Regions from separate parts of the Longicatena sp. 210702-DFI.1.196 genome, predicted to be linked through region 2. Evidence: a T-box and tRNA genes for the amino acid it is inferred to sense, from the RefSeq annotation. Region 2 holds a T-box; the other holds one or more tRNA genes.

Region 1 (3,414 bases), on a different contig from region 2:
TTGATAGAGAAAATAGGACCCTAGTAACAGATAATACAGCAACACGATTCCGATTTTCATTTGTTCTGAAAAAAGTAAAAAATATAGTAAACAGAGTAAAAAGAAGCCATATACTACACTTATACGTTTAATTTCTAATTTCGCAAATTGACGATAGGCTGTTTTTTTACTGACGAACCAATTTTCTTTGTGTTTCATTAGTGTTTGGCATTGCGCTATCGTTTTTTCCATTGCCTTTTCATCATATTGCCGCAATTCTTTCCAATGTATTCTCATAGCCATTCCTCCTTTTTCATATACGTTTTAAGTTTTTTTAAGCCCAAACGAACACGCGTTTTTACCGTAGATTCACTAATGTTTAGTAATGTTGCAATCTCTTTACTTTTTAATTGTTCAAAGTATTTTAACAATAATACATCTTTTTGTTCATCCGGCAATTTGTTAAGATAAAAAATCAATCGTTGTCGATCGTATGTATCTTCTGTTTTTTCATCAGCAATTTCCAAATCATCCGGCAATGCTATTTCTTTGTATTTCGCATACCAACTATTGCACTGATTGATGGCAATTCTTAGTAAATATTGTTTGGTTTTTCCTTGAAAGGTGTAGGAGTCAATATGTTGTGTGAAACGGATAAAGACTTCTTGTGTAATATCTGCTGCAATATCACGATGTTTGACACGTGCATAGACATAGGAATATATCTGTGGATAATATTGACGGATCAACGTATCGAGTGCATTCACATCGCCATGTCGTATGTGTTCTATGATTGTATGTTCTTTCATAGCAGCCTCCTCATATAGTTAACTGATAAATCAGAAAAAAAGTTTTCTTTTAATCGTTTTTTTTATGCGTGTCGTAGTAACGCCTATTTTGAAATACAATAAGGTGTGTACGATTATGGATGTGCGTTTGACTACCCTGTTAGGAACGAAGTGCACTTGACGAGATCAATTGAGCATAAAATTGCGTTCATCCTGTCATCCATACGGGTAAGCAAGGTCGCGGGAACGTTATGAAAATAGCCCCCGCCACGTCATACCCAAGTAACATGTTCATGATTGGAAAACCGGTAGGTTTATTTCTCCGCCATTGTACAGGCAGAGCAGCCCTCACGTGCATGTTGCATCCTTCCCCCGCCACTTTTTCGAATAGACGTTAATGAGGAATGTAAGCAACGGACATATCCGAATGTTCAATTCCACACAAAAAAAACCGCCTCATCTAGAGACGGCCAGTTATTCAAATGGTGGTCCCGGTCGGAATTGAACCAACGACACACGGATTTTCAGTCCGTTGCTCTACCGACTGAGCTACGGGACCATTTGGTTGCGGGGGAAGGATTTGAACCAACGACCTCCGGGTTATGAGCCCGACGAGCTACCAGGCTGCTCTACCCCGCGATGTTTAATGAGCGATTCGGTTTTCACATATTTGAATAACGTAATGGCGGAGGAACTGGGATTCGAACCCAGGCGCCAGTTTCCCGACCTACCGGTTTTCAAGACCGGACCCTTCAACCACTTGGGTATTCCTCCAAAATATAGTTTTATTTTGGTGGACCCTGTAGGACTCGAACCTACGACCGACCGGTTATGAGCCGGCTGCTCTAACCAACTGAGCTAAGGGTCCATTTAGCCAAATTGGTGGCGGGGGCGAGACTCGAACTCGCGACCTTCCGGGTATGAACCGGATGCTCTAGCCAACTAAGCTACCCAGCCAAATAATGGTCGGGATGACAGGATTTGAACCTGCGACCCCTTGATCCCAAATCAAGTGCACTACCAAGCTGTGCTACATCCCGATATAAATGGCGCGCCCAGTAGGAATCGAACCCGCAACCTTTTGATCCGTAGTCAAACGCTCTATCCAGTTGAGCTATGGGCGCATTTATGAAACCATTTTTTCTTTTGCACTTCATCAGTGCCCTAATATAATAACAAATAATTCCTACTTATGCAAGTGTTTTTTTCAATTTTTTAAAAACTTTTTTGAATCTTTTTACGGCTCTTTTAAAACCCTTTATTTAAAGCATTTTAACATCATCAGGAACAGCTACAAAGGCCGTTCCTGACTACTTTTTTTATCTTTCGTTGCTTTAATAACCTTCTGTCGAGAAAACTCTTCGCGCTCTTTTTCCTCTAACGCATCACTAATGAATTTAATATTTCCTTCAAAATCCGGTATCACGATATTCTTCAACGCATTTGCTCGCTTTTGCGCCTTGCGAATAGCATTTGCCAAGCGATAAACACTATTCTCAACCTCCGCCAAAACAACGGTCAGCTCCTTCACACGATAAAAGCAGCGATACGCATAATCCAATTTAGAATTCGCATGTTCTAAACCATAACTCAAAGTATAATCCGGCTTATCATAAGAAATCTTAGGAATTTCAACACCCATGACACTGCGATAACTCACATGTATACCATTATCGATAGGAACTGCTTCAACCAGATCACTGATAACACCCAACGTCATATTCGCTTGCTGTAAAGCCGCATATGCACGTTGATAAGTCTCAGTTATTTCATCACGTAACATTTTGACATCATCCAGTAAACCCATCATTTCACGCGTTAAAATATTCCGTTTACGATCCATAAGCTCATATCCCATATGAGCCAGCGCATTCGACTTTTTCGTCGCAATCAGATTTCCCTTCGTAGGAAATACCTGTTTATTTGCCATGACTACTCACCCTCATTCGCCAGTTCACGGATAATTGGTTCCTCTTTGATGTTGAAACGTTTCACAGCACGTTTGTGATCATAAAACTTCTCCAACACCTCGTTATCTACACGATCTAGTTCCGCTTTAGGTAAGACAGAAATCAGATCCCAACCTAAATCCAAGGTTGTTTCAATACTTCGATTATCCTCAAAACCTTGATTCAAGAAATACTGTTCAAATAGATTTCCAAATACCATATACTGTTTATCTGCATCACTTAACTCATCCTCACCGATAACGGATGCCAGACTACGCGCATCCTGTACCTTGGCATATGCTGCAAACAACTGATTTGATACATCAGAATGATCTTTACGCGTATAACCCTCACCTATGCCATCCTTCATCAAACGGCTTAAAGACGGTAAGACACCTACTGGTGGATATACTCCCATTTGATTCAGATTACGATCTAACACGATTTGCCCTTCTGTAATATAACCAGTCAAATCGGGAATTGGATGCGTAATATCATCATTGGGCATCGTCAGAATAGGAATCTGTGTCACAGAACCTTTTGCATCCTTAATGATTCCTGCTCTTTCATATAAGGAAGCCAAGTCAGAATACAGATAACCCGGATAACCTTTCCGTCCTGGGATTTCACCCTTACTGCTAGAGAACTCACGCAGTGCCTCACAATACGATGTGATATCCGTTAAGATAACCAATACC
Region 2 (3,414 bases):
CAACTGTGTTGTTTAACGTATGAGCAAAATATTTTCCATCTTTGCCTTTTACACGAATTCCAAGTCTTCTTGCTTGTGCATCTGTTAGATTAGAACAACTTCCAACTTCAAAGTATTTTTTCTGTCTTGGACTCCAAGCCTCAACATCGACAGACTTGCATTTCAAATCCGCCAAGTCACCTGAACAACATTCCAAAGTTCTAACAGGAATATCTAAGCTTCTAAATAAATCAACAGTATTCGTATAAAGTTTCACAAACCAATCTGCACTTTCCTCTGGTTTACAAACAACGATCATCTCTTGTTTCTCAAATTGGTGAATACGATAAACACCACGTTCTTCAATACCATGTGCTCCCTTTTCTTTTCTAAAGCATGGAGAATAACTTGTATACGTATAAGGCAAATCCTTTTCATCTAAAATTGTATCAATGAACTTACCAATCATAGAATGCTCACTTGTTCCAATCAGATACAAATCTTCGCCTTCAATTTTATACATCATACCTTCCATCTCCGCAAAGCTCATAACTCCAGTTACAACATTGCTGCGAATCATAAAAGGTGGAACCACATAGGTAAAGCCACGCTCAATCATAAAATCTCTTGCATAAGAAATAACAGCAGAATGTAATCTTGCAATATCTCCCATCAAATAATAGAAGCCATTACCTGCAACTTTTCTGGCACTATCTAAATCAATTCCATTAAAACGTTCCATAATTTCCGTATGATAAGGAATTTCAAAAGCCGGTACGATCGGTTCCCCATATTTTTGTAATTCCACATTTTCTGAATCATCTTTTCCAATAGGAACACTAGGATCAATCATGTTAGGAATCTTCATCATGATTTCCTTTATTTCTGCAGCCATCTTCGCTTCTTTTTCTTCAATTTCTTTCATTTCATCTGCCATGGCCTGCACTTTTGCTTTTACTGCATTTGCTTCATCTTTTAAGCCTTTTGCCATCAATCCACCGATTTCCTTGCTCATGGCATTACGCTTTGCGCGCAGATCATCACCACGCTGTTTTAACTGGCGATTCACTTTATCCATTTCGACAACTTTATCAACTAATTCAAGCTTATGTTCCTGAAACTTCTTTTTCATGTTCTCTTTTACAGAATCTACGTTTTCACGTAAAAATTTCATATCTAACATCGCTATATCCTCCTTACAAATAAAAAAGAGGTATTGTCCGAAAGGGACGATACCTCGTGTTGCCACCCTTTTTTAATTCATAGCATCACACTATGAATCCTCTCAAGTGATAACGGTACTACCGGAAGTAACTACTTTATTCACTACTTCACTCCAAGGTTGATTTCATAAAGCTTTGACAATAACTCACACCAGCCGTTATCTCTCTTTGCTCAAAGACTCTATTACTTATCCTTATCGACGTTTTCTTATTTTTTATATCATTCTTTATTCTCGTTGTCAATTGGTTCCACGGCATCTTTCGCAGATTCTTCAGTTTCTACTGCTTTTTCAACTGTTTCTGTCGAAACTTCAGCCGTATCTTCCGCTTCCTCTTCTTTATCAACGATAGCAATCTTCGCTACAGATTCATCTTCTCCAACATTGATTAATTTTACACCCTGTGTATTTCGGCTATAAATACCAATATTTTCAACAGCAATACGGATTATGATACCTGTATTTGTAATGATCATGACATCTTCATCACCATTCACTGCTCTTACAGATACTAAATCACCTGTTTTCTGGGTAATGTTAATTGTCTTAACACCTTTTGCCCCACGAGTTGTTAAACGATATTCTTCAATAGCTGTACGTTTTCCATAGCCATTTTCACTAACGGCTAATAAATGCGTACCATCTCTAGAAGTCGCAACACCTACAACAACGGAACCATCGACATTAAAGCCTTTGACACCACTTGCCGTACGTCCCATAGCACGTATACCATCTTCATGGAAACGAACTGCCTTTCCATTAGAACCGGCAATAATAATTTCATCATCGCCTGTTGTTTCCTTCACACCCATCAATTCATCATCATCACGTAAAGTAATCGCAATCTTACCATTTTGACGAATCGAATCAAATTCACTCATTGGTGTACGTTTTACAAGACCATTCTGTGTCACAAACAACAGATATTCTGATTCACTTTCCGGATTTACCGGTACTAAAGCACGTACCTTTTCTTCTTTATCCAGATTCAATAGATTAACGACTGGAAGACCCTTCGCCGTTCTACCTGCAGAAGGTATTTTATATCCCTTCATACGATAAACCTTACCAAGGTTTGTGAACAACATCAGATAATCATGTGTTGACATGGTTGTTAATAATTCAACGATATCATCCTCATTCACAGACATTCCCTTGACACCACGGCCACCACGATTCTGTGTACGATAGGTATCAATTGGCATACGTTTAATATAACCATTTGTTGTCATTGTGATAACAACATCTTCCACCGGAATTAAATCTTCATCTTCCATGGAATAATCTGCTTCACTGATTTCTGTACGTCGTGGATCACCAAAACGATTTTTTACTTCTGTTAATTCATCTTTAATAATCTGAATAACACGGGAATGATTTGCTAAGATATCTTTTAAATCAGCAATTGTCTTTAACAATTCCTGATATTCATTTTCAATCTTATCACGTTCCAAACCGGTTAATCGACGCAGACGCATTTCTAAGATTGCATTTGCCTGAATTTCGGTTAATTTAAAACGTTCCATCAAACCGCTTCTTGCTTCTGCATCATTTTGACTTTCGCGAATCAAACGAATGATTTCATCAATATGATCCAATGCAATACGCAGACCCTCTAAGATATGCGCACGATCTTCAGCTTTCTTTAAATCAAACTGTGTTCTTCTGACAACAACATCAATCTGATGATCTACATAATGCTGCAGCATTTCTTTAATGCCCATTTGTTTAGGAGCACCATTGACCAATGCCAGCATATTGACACCAAAGGATGTCTGTAAAGATGTCAGACGGAACAATTGATTCATCACTACTTCTACCTGTACATCTTTTCTTAATTCTATGACAATACGAATACCGTCACGATTCGATTCATCATTCAGATAGGTAATACCATCCACCTGTTTTTCACGAACTAAATCAGCAATCTTACTAATTAGATTTGCTTTATTTACCTGATATGGAATTTCTGTGACAACGATACGATTCTTGCCATTGCCCATTTCTTCCACATGATATTTACTTCTTGTGATAATGGAACCTCGTCCGGTTTCATATGCCTGACGAATACCACTTCTACCTAAAATAATACCGCCAGTTGGAAAGTCTGGACCTTTGATATAATTATCCATTAATTCCATGACTGTAATATCCGGATCATCCATAACCGCAAAGGTTGCGTCTATTGTTTCCGTAAGATTATGCGGAGGAAT

The links. A T-box is a leader RNA that pairs with one kind of tRNA and senses whether it is charged. The one in region 2 lies ahead of serS (serine--tRNA ligase), so its partner is inferred to be a tRNA-Ser.
Region 1: it encodes a tRNA-Ser, which carries the amino acid that the T-box ahead of serS (serine--tRNA ligase) is inferred to sense. The anticodon was not compared.

Annotation. Positions count from the first base shown of each region.
Region 1 is NZ_JAJCPX010000015.1:47,453-50,866, forward strand. It holds gene LI241_RS08090 (hypothetical protein) at 1-276, opposite strand, end outside; gene LI241_RS08095 (RNA polymerase sigma factor) at 273-788, opposite strand; tRNA gene LI241_RS08100 (tRNA-Phe) at 1,251-1,326, opposite strand; tRNA gene LI241_RS08105 (tRNA-Met) at 1,330-1,406, opposite strand; tRNA gene LI241_RS08110 (tRNA-Ser) at 1,451-1,541, opposite strand; tRNA gene LI241_RS08115 (tRNA-Ile) at 1,559-1,635, opposite strand; tRNA gene LI241_RS08120 (tRNA-Met) at 1,648-1,724, opposite strand; tRNA gene LI241_RS08125 (tRNA-Pro) at 1,731-1,807, opposite strand; tRNA gene LI241_RS08130 (tRNA-Arg) at 1,815-1,891, opposite strand; gene LI241_RS08135 (V-type ATP synthase subunit D) at 2,059-2,697, opposite strand; gene LI241_RS08140 (V-type ATP synthase subunit B) at 2,700-3,414, opposite strand, start outside.
Region 2 is NZ_JAJCPX010000050.1:207-3,620, forward strand. It holds gene serS (serine--tRNA ligase) at 1-1,162, opposite strand, end outside; T-box leader at 1,202-1,412, opposite strand; gene gyrA (DNA gyrase subunit A) at 1,423-3,414, opposite strand, start outside.